Constrictibacter sp. MBR-5: one gene and its partner. The protein of the gene in region 1 binds, or shares a complex with, the protein of each later gene. Links are inferred from orthologs where the notes say so. Each region holds a gene or a part of one and is shown in the gene's direction. Other genes may lie near its edges.

Evidence for each region. The genes of interacting proteins can lie anywhere in the genome.
Region 2: the proteins of uvrB (region 1) and ABIE65_RS11440 are in contact, whole or in part, in a crystal structure (PDB 7EGT), measured with the Thermus thermophilus proteins. The link is inferred for Constrictibacter sp. MBR-5 from one-to-one orthologs. Residues at the interface, in WP_096411307.1 of Thermus thermophilus: Glu23, Leu25, Arg26, Asp27, Gly28, Glu29, Arg30, Phe31, Arg55, Glu326, Asp327, Phe328, Glu379, Ser382, Gln383, His398, Gly400, Arg401; in WP_096412145.1 of Thermus thermophilus: His654, Arg656, Phe657, Gln666, Asp668, Glu669, Lys680, Arg681, Leu682, Ser683, Lys685, Tyr686, Ala687.

Annotation. Positions count from the first base shown.
Region 1 is NZ_JBEPTK010000033.1:6,496-11,485, forward strand. Bases 896-3,797 are described here. They hold uvrB (excinuclease ABC subunit UvrB), read left to right. Parts: upstream 896-1,202; coding sequence 1,203-3,392; downstream 3,393-3,797. Other genes in these bases: ABIE65_RS27415 (thiamine pyrophosphate-dependent enzyme), read left to right, coding at 896-962; ABIE65_RS27425 (hypothetical protein), read left to right, coding at 3,498-3,797. Outside these bases: ABIE65_RS27410 (phosphonopyruvate decarboxylase), read left to right, coding at 1-353; more of ABIE65_RS27415, read left to right, coding at 369-895; more of ABIE65_RS27425, read left to right, coding at 3,798-4,031; ABIE65_RS27430 (phytanoyl-CoA dioxygenase family protein), read left to right, coding at 4,097-4,933. UniProt on the Escherichia coli protein: The UvrABC repair system catalyzes the recognition and processing of DNA lesions. A damage recognition complex composed of 2 UvrA and 2 UvrB subunits scans DNA for abnormalities.
Region 2 is NZ_JBEPTK010000004.1:288,993-293,010, forward strand. Bases 1-2,974 are described here. They hold ABIE65_RS11440 (ATP-dependent helicase), read left to right. Parts: upstream 1-330; coding sequence 331-2,619; downstream 2,620-2,974. Other genes in these bases: ABIE65_RS11435 (response regulator), read right to left, coding at 1-200; ABIE65_RS11445 (50S ribosomal protein L11 methyltransferase), read left to right, coding at 2,619-2,974. Also shown: more of ABIE65_RS11445, read left to right, coding at 2,975-3,527; ABIE65_RS11450 (helix-turn-helix domain-containing protein), read right to left, coding at 3,554-4,018. UniProt on the Escherichia coli protein: A helicase with DNA-dependent ATPase activity. Unwinds DNA duplexes with 3'-5' polarity. Translocates on single-stranded DNA with 3'-5' polarity. Initiates unwinding more efficiently from a nicked substrate than double-stranded DNA.

The DNA of each region.
Region 1 (4,990 bases):
TCGGCGTCTGCGCCGGGGCCTGGCTCGGCGGCGAGCGGGCCGCGATGCTGATGCAGTCGAGCGGCGTCGGAAACATCATCAACGCCTTGGGTCTCGTGCGCTCCTGCGGCATCCCCTTCTTCACGATCGTGACGATGCGCGGCGAGTGGGGCGAGTTCAATCCGTGGCAGCTGCCGATGGGACAGGCCACGCCGGCCGTCCTGGAGGCGGCGGGCGTCATCGTCAACCGCGCCGCGGTGGCGGAGGAGGTCGTCGAGGTCGTGCGCGCCTCCGCCCGGCTGGCGTTCAGCTCCTACGCTCCGGTGGCCGCGCTGATCTCCCAGCGCGTCATCGGCGCCAAGGTCTTCAAGTAGGAGGCGGGAATGGACATGAAGGACAATCGACTGGAGCGCCGCGCCGCGGTCGCCCGCCTGCTCGCCGACCGCGAGGACATGCTGGTGGTCGCCGGCCTCGGCTCTGCCATCTGGGACGCCGAGGCGGCCGGCGAGACGCCGCTCAACTTCTACATGCTGGGTGCAATGGGCAGCGTCGCCTCGACCGCCCTCGGCCTGGCGGTGGCACAGCCGGAACGGCGCGTCCTTGCCCTCACCGGCGACGCGGAGCTGCTGATGGGCATCGGCTCGCTTGCGACCATCGGCGTACGGCGGCCCTCGAACCTCGCCATCGTCGTGCTGGACAACGGCCGGTTCGGCGAGACGGGCGGTCAGGTATCGCACACCGCCGAAGGCACTGACCTCGCCGGGATCGCAGAGAGCTGCGGCATCCGCCACGTGCACCGTGTCACGGACATGCAGGGGATCGAGGGGTTGCGCCAAGCCCTGCACGGCGGTGAGGGACCGATCTTCGCCGTCATAACGGTCGACGCGCACATGCCGCCCGTGGTCATGCCGATCCGCGACGGCCTGACCGTCGCCCGCCGCTTCCGGGAGGCGCTGCTCGGCCACGACGCACTCAAGGTGTAAGCAATCGCAGCAGACTGCCGGCGGGGCGTCGCGATCGTCCCGCCGGCCGCGTCTCAGTGCTTGCCGACGGCGTCGCGAACGGCGCTGCGCTTGGAGTGCTGCGCGCCGGCGCCGAGTTGGAAAAAGGTCAGGGCGTCGAGGCGACGACATAACCCGCCGCCACAACGCCGGTTCCCGTGCCGCTCCGGCGCCGTCTTCCGGCCCCTTTAACGGCGGAGCGGCACGACCGATATTGACGCCATGTCCCAGCCCGTCCTGACGATGATGGATGCCCTCCCGACACGGCGGCCGCCCCTGGCGCCGGACGAGGACTTCGGCACGCCCCTCAAGCTCGTCTCCGAGTACGAGCCCGCCGGCGACCAGCCGAAGGCGATCACGGAACTCGTGGCCGGGCTGAAGGCGGGCGAGCGGGATCAGGTCCTGCTCGGCGTCACCGGCTCCGGCAAGACCTTCACGGTCGCGCACGCGATACAGGCGCTCGGCCGCCCGACGCTGGTCCTGGCGCCGAACAAGACGCTCGCGGCGCAGCTCTACGCGGAGATGAAGAGCTTCTTTCCTGAAAATGCGGTCGAGTATTTCGTCTCCTACTACGACTACTACCAGCCCGAGGCCTACGTCCCGCGCACCGACACTTATGTCGAGAAGGAATCCTCGATCAACGAGGAGATCGACCGGATGCGTCACTCGGCGACGCGCGCCCTGCTGGAGCGTCGCGACGTCGTGATCGTCGCGTCGGTTTCGTGCATCTACGGTATCGGCGCGGTCGAGACCTACTCGGAGATGACGGTCAACGTGAAGGCCGGCCAGAGGATGGAGGTGCAGTCCTTCCTCCGCCGCCTCGTCGAGTTGCAGTACAGGCGCAACGAAGCGAGCTTCCAGCGCGGCACCTTCCGCGTGCGCGGCGACACGGTCGACCTCTATCCCGCCCATCTCGACGATCAGGCCTGGCGGATATCCCTCTTCGGCGACGAGGTCGAGGCGATCCACGAGTTCGACCCGCTGACCGGCGAGCGCACCGGCGAGCTGAAGTCGATCCGCATCTATCCGAACTCGCACTATGTGACGCCGAAGCCGACGCTCATCCAGGCGATGAAGACGATCAAGGCGGAACTCGGCCCCCGCCTCGCCGAACTGACCGCCCAGGGCAAGCTGCTCGAGGCGCAGCGTCTCGAGCAGCGGACGACGTTCGACCTGGAGATGATGGAGACGACCGGTTCCTGCGCCGGCATCGAGAACTACTCCCGCCACCTGACAGGCCGCAAGCCGGGCGAGCCGCCGCCGACGCTGTTCGAATACCTGCCCGAGGACGCCATCCTCGTCATCGACGAGAGCCACGTTACCGTTCCGCAGATCGGCGGCATGTACAAGGGCGACTATGCGCGCAAGTCGACGCTCGCCGAGTACGGGTTCCGCCTGCCGTCCTGTATCGACAACCGCCCCCTCAAGTTCGACGAATGGGAGGCGATGCGGCCGCAGACGATTTTCGTCTCCGCGACGCCGGGCCCGTGGGAACTGGAACGGACCGGCGGCGTGGTCTCGGAGCAGGTGGTGCGCCCCACCGGTCTGATCGATCCCGTGACGATCGTGCGCCCCGTCGAAGGTCAGGTCGACGACCTGCTGGCCGAATGCCGCGAAGCCGCCGCCAAGGGCGAGCGGGTGCTGGTCACCACCCTCACCAAGCGGATGGCGGAGGACCTGACCGAATACATGCACGAGGCGGGGATCCGCGTCCGCTACATGCACTCGGACGTCGATACGCTCGAACGGATCGAGATCATCCGTGACCTGCGCCTCGGCGCCTTCGACGTCCTCATCGGCATCAACCTGCTGCGCGAAGGCCTGGACATCCCGGAGTGCGCGCTCGTCTGCATCCTGGATGCGGACAAGGAAGGCTATCTTCGTTCCTTCACCTCGCTGATCCAGACGATCGGCCGCGCCGCGCGCAACGTCGACGGGCGCGTCATCCTCTACGCCGACCGCATGACCGACAGCCTGACGCGCGCGCTCGCGGAAACGGAGCGGCGCCGCGAGAAGCAGCAGGCGTGGAACCTGGCGAACGGCATCACGCCGCAATCCATCAAGAAGAACATCTCCGACATCCTGTCGAGCGTGTACGAGCGCGGCGACCACGTCACGGTCGCGACCGGTCTCGGCGAGGACCAGGCGATGATCGGCCACAACCTGCAGGCGACGATTGCCGAGGTCGAGAAGAGGATGCGCGCCGCCGCCGCCGACCTGGAGTTCGAGGAGGCGGCACGGCTGCGGGACGAACTGAAGCGCCTGCAGGCGATCGAACTCGACATGGCCCCCTCGGCCGACGGCGCCCCGAAGGGCCGCGCCAAGACGGCGATCCAGCAGATCAGCCAGGGCTACAAGGGCGGCGGCCGCCGCGGCGGCGCGAGCAAGAGCAAGGGCCGACGCCCGCGCTGACCCGGTCCTCGCGGTCCTCTCGGGTCGCTCTTGCCGCCGACGAGCGAGACGCTCACCATATCCGCGACGTTCGAACGGCATGCGGGTCCGATGGTGACGGGCGGAATGGAGAAGCAGCCCGGCCCCGGTCCCCGGACCGGCACATGGCTCGCGTTCCTGCAGGGAGTCATTCCGGTCGTCAGCGCCGTCGCCGCCGGCCTCTGGGTCGCGGCGACCTACCTCCACGACCAGCGGCAGCAGGCGGCCGGGCGAGAGGCGCTGCTGGTACGACAGCAAACCGAACTGGAACAGCAGAACCGCATCCGCAGCTTCGAAGCAGGGGGACGCTTCCGCGACAAGCAGTTCGATTTGTACATGGAGACGGCTGCCGTGGCGGGCCTGCTGGTCACCGTCGATCCCGCGGCCGCCGAATGGCGTGCCGCGGCGCAACGCTTCTGGCAGCTTTTCTGGAGCGAACTGTCGGTCGTCGAGGACGGCGCCGTGAAGGCCGCGATGCAGGATTTCGGGCCGCCGCTGCGCGCCGTCGAGAGCGCCGAGCCGGCCGAAAAGGCCGCCGCGCAGGCACGGCTGCAGCAGCCCGCCTACCGGCTGGCCCAGGCGCTACGCGCCTCGATACGGGAATCGTGGAACCTTCCTTGAGCCGGGCGCTGGGCGGCGCGAATGTTGCTTGAAGCATCCGCCGAGGACAGACGATGGAGCGCGCCATGGAGACTTCCGCCGCAGAACGCCAGCACTATGCGAACAAGGGCTTCCTCCCCGGCCGGCCGCTCCTGACGCCGGACGAGGCGGAATACTACCGGTCCGAGTGCGAACGCACCTGCGCCGACGAGTGGAAGGCGACAGGCCGGCGGCAGGCGTCGAACCGCGTGAAGCCGTACCTGCTCTATCGCTGGGCCGCCGATCTCATTCGGCACCCGCGCATCCTCGACGCGGTCGAGGCGGTGATCGGGCCCGACATCCTGACCTTCCACACGACGATCTGGTGGAAGGAGCCGCACACGCCGAACTTCGTGCCCTGGCACCAGGACGGCACCTATTTCGGGCTGGAGCCCTACGAACACGTCACCGCCTGGGTCGCGCTGACGCCGTCGACGCCGGAGCGCGGCTGTGTGCAGGTGGTTCCCGGTACGCACACGATGGGCCAGCGCCCGCATTACGACCAGGCGGACCCGCGGGCGATGCTGTCGCGCGGCCAGACCTTCGCGGAACCGGTCGATGAGAGCGCCGCGGTCGACCTCGTGCTCCAGCCGGGCGACGTCTCGCTGCACCACACGATGCTGCTGCATCGCTCCGGCCCGAACGGCAGCGACGGCCGCCGCATCGGCGTCGGCATCAGCTACATCCCGGCGCACGTCCGCCATGTCGGCGAAACGCGGCTGTCGGCGACGCTGGTGCGCGGCACCGACCGCTTCGGGCACTTCGAACCGGAGCCTGCCCCCGCCGCCGATGCCGATCCCGCCGCCATCGCCGCCCATACCGATGCGATCAGCCGATTCTGGCGAGCCTCCGAGGCGATTCCGGCGATGGCCCTGATCCATTGACACCCTCGCGTCGACGCGGCCCTGACTCTGCGGGTCCGCTCCCGCGGCGCGTGCGGT
Region 2 (4,018 bases), on another replicon or contig:
ATCGAGACGCCTGCGGTCGCGAGCCAGATGGCACGCCCCGCGCCCGCCGCAACCGATCCCACGCGCTCCATCACGTGAAACGCTGTGTAGGAGGCGAAGACGGCGACCAGGTAGGAGAGCAGAACGAGGGGCATGCTGTGCGCGTGCGCTATGCACAGGCTCAGATCCATACCCGGTGCGAGAAACCAACTGCCGGCCATTCCACCGTCCGACGTTCAGAAACGAGCACCGGGGTATGCGGGATTGCATTGAATATGCCGTTAATGCCGGCCGACGATGTCGGATCGCGGGGCTGATGGCGGCGCTTCGGATGCTATATATCCAAGCGGCATGAACGATCCTTTCGACCTGACAGACGATCCACCCGCCGGACCGGTGCATCTTCCCGCCGCGGAGCCGCCCTATCTGGCTGGCCTGAACCCGGCGCAGCGCGAAGCGGTCGAGGCGGCCGACGGACCCGTTCTGGTCCTGTCGGGCGCCGGCACCGGCAAGACCCGGGTGCTGACCACGCGGCTCGTCCACCTGCTGGCGACCAACCGCTGCTGGCCGCGTCAGATCCTGGCCGTGACCTTCACCAACAAGGCCGCGCGCGAGATGCGCGAGCGGGTCGCGGCGATGATCGGCGGCCTGACCGAAGGCATGTGGCTCGGCACCTTCCATGCCCTCGGCGTGCGCATCCTGCGGCGCCACGCCGAGGTGGTCGGGCTGCAGTCGAACTTCACCATCCTCGATACCGACGACCAGCTGCGCCTGCTCAAGCAGGTCATGCAGGCCGAGGGTGTGGACTCCGGCCGCTGGCCGGCGCGCGCATTGCTGGGCGTCATCCAGCGCTGGAAGGACCGCGGCATCACGCCGGACAAGGTTACGGCCGCCGAGGACACCGACTTCGCCGACGGCCGCGCGAAAAAGCTCTACGCCGTCTACCAGGAGCGGCTGGCGACGCTCAACGCCACCGACTTCGGCGACCTGCTGCTGCACAACCTGACCGTCTTCCGCGAGAAGCCCGAGGTGCTGGCCGACTGGCAGCGGCGCTTCAAATACATCCTCGTCGACGAGTACCAGGACACCAACGTCGCGCAGTATCTCTGGCTGCGCCTGCTGGCGCAGGGGCACCGCAACATCTGCTGCGTCGGCGACGACGACCAGTCGATCTACGGCTGGCGCGGCGCCGAGGTGGGCAACATCCTGCGCTTCGAGCAGGACTTCCCGGGCGCGAAGGTCATCCGCCTGGAGCAGAACTACCGCTCGACCGCGCCGATCCTGGCCGCCGCCTCCGGCCTGATCGCCAACAACAAGGGCCGGCTCGGCAAGACGCTGTGGACGTCGGCCGAGGGCGGTGCCCCCGTCAGCGTGCGCAGCCTGTGGGACGGCGACGAGGAGGCCCGCTTCGTCGGCGACGAGGTGGAAGCCCGGCAGCGCCAGGGCGACAGCCTGGGCAGCATGGCCATCCTGGTGCGCGCCGGCTTCCAGACCCGCGCCTTCGAGGAGCGCTTCGTCACCCTCGGCGTCCCCTATCGCGTCGTCGGCGGCCTGCGCTTCTACGAGCGGCAGGAGGTGCGCGACGCGCTGGCCTATCTGCGCGCCATCCAGCAGCCCGACGACGACCTGGCGATCGAGCGCATCATCAACCTGCCGCGCCGCGGCATCGGCAACGCCACGCTGCAGTCGGTGCACATGCTGGCCCGCGCCCAGCGGATCTCGTTCTGCGAGGCCGCCCGGCGCGTCGTGGAGACGGACGAGCTGCGCCCCCAGGCGCGCAAGGCGCTGTCGGGCTTCCTGGTCGATCTCGACCGCTGGCGCGCCGTGGCGCAGGGGCTGCCGCCGGTCGAACTGGCCGAGACGGTGCTGGACGAGTCCGGCTATACGCTGATGTGGAAGCAGGACCGCTCGGCCGAGGCGCCGGGACGGCTGGAGAACCTGAAGGAGTTCGTGCGCGCCATCGGCGAGTTCGACACGCTCCAGGGCTTCCTCGAACACGTCGCCCTGGTCACCGAACTGGAGGGCGACAACACGGTGGAGCAGATCAGCCTGATGACCCTGCATGCGGCGAAGGGCCTGGAGTTCGACACGGTCTTCCTGCCCGGCTGGGAGGAGGGCCTGTTCCCGCACCAGCGCGCCATGGACGAGAGCGGCATGGCCGGGCTGGAGGAGGAGCGCCGCCTCGCCTATGTCGGCATCACCCGCGCCCGCAAGCGCGTGACGATCAGCTGCGCCGCCAACCGCCGCGTCCACAACATGTGGCAGAGCGGCCTGCCGTCGCGCTTCATCTCCGAACTGCCGGAGGCGCATGTGGAACGCGCCGCCGACGCCGGCCTGTTCGCCGGTCAGGCCACCCAGGCGGTGGAGACCGAGGCGAGCTGGGCCGGCGGCGGTCCCGGCTTCCAGCGCTGGAAGGCCAGCCGCGGCAGCGGCCGCGGCGCCACCATCGACGGCACGGCCTGGGAGATCAAGCCGCGCGAGGCGAAGGCCGCCTATGCGGTCGGCGCCCGGGTCTTCCACCAGAAGTTCGGCTACGGCGTCGTCGAGGACGTCGATGCCGACAAGCTGGGCATCGCCTTCGAGACCTCCGGCCGGAAGACCGTCATCGCCAGCTTCGTCCAGCCGGCGGAGGCCGTCTGATGTGGCGCGTCGCCGTCACCGTGCCGGCCGGGGCCGCCGAGACCTTCGCCTGGGCGCTGGAGCCGTTCGCCGACACGGTCGGCATCTTCGGCATCGAGGACGACCGCCGCAGCCCCGACCCGCCGACCTGGGAGACGGACCTCTGGCTCGCCGACCGCTGCGTCGTCGAGATCGTCAGCGAGGACGAACCCGACCGGCCGGGCATCGTCGCCGCCATCGCGGTCAGCGCCGCCGAGCGCGGCATCCCACGCCCGGAGATCACCTTCGAGGAACTGGCCGACCGCGACTGGGTCGCGGAGACCTATCGCGGCTTCCCCGAGCTGACGATCGGGCGCTATCGCATCCGCGGCTCGCACATCGACACGCCGGTCCCGCCGAACGCGATCACGCTCACCATCGACGCCGCCGTCGCCTTCGGCACCGGCGAGCACGAGACCACGCGCGGCTGCCTGACGGCGCTCGACCGGCTCGCCCGGCGGATCCGGCCGCACCGCGTCCTCGACCTCGGCTGCGGCAGCGGGATCCTCGCGCTGGCCGCCGCGCGGACCTGGCACGTGCCGGTCGTCGCGAGCGACATCGACCCCGTGTCGGTGCGCGAGACGCGGCGCAATGCCCGCGTCAACGGCCTGCTGCCGCTGGTCGAGGCGATCCGCAGTCCCGGCTGGCGCGCCCCCGCCGTGCGGAGCGGCGGACCCTACGACCTGGTCTTCGCCAACATCCTGGCCCGGCCGCTGGTCCGTATGGCGCCCGACCTCGCCCACGGCCTCGCACCGGGCGGCGTGGCGGTGCTCTCCGGCCTGCTGACCTGGCAGGAGGCCCGCGTGCTCTCCGCCCACCGGACCCAGGGCCTGCGCCTCGTCGAGCGCTTCCGCTTCGGCGACTGGAGCACCCTCGTCGTCAGCCGCTGACGCGCGGCCGCGGCTCGCTCGTCGCCTCAGCGCCGCCGCTTGCCGCTCCGGGAGCCGGACCGCGGGTTCGGCGGCTGTCGCAGCGGCTGCCGCGGGGGCGCGTCGCAGGCGGCGTGCGCGAGGCGGATGCCGCGGCGGATGTCCGGCCATGCCGCGTCGGTGGCGGGAAGCGCCTTCAGCAGGTCCGCGAGGTCGGGAGGCGGAAGCCCCGGCTGATCCGCGTTGGGCATCCCGTGCAACAATGTGGAACGGTTTTCGGGAAACGTTGCGCGGGGGGCGGCGTGCGGTTCCTCGTGCGGCGTGTTGGGCGGCGTGTCGACCGGCGAGCCGGTCCCGCGGGGCAGCAGCCTCGCCTCCTCGCTGTGCTCGCGCCATGCGGCGAGGTCGGCATCGGCGACTTCGGCGAGATGGGCCCGGACCTCCTCCTCCAGGGCGAGCGGCGTATCGAGCACGAAGAGCTCCGGCCCGCGTGGCGGCGTGCCGCAGATTGC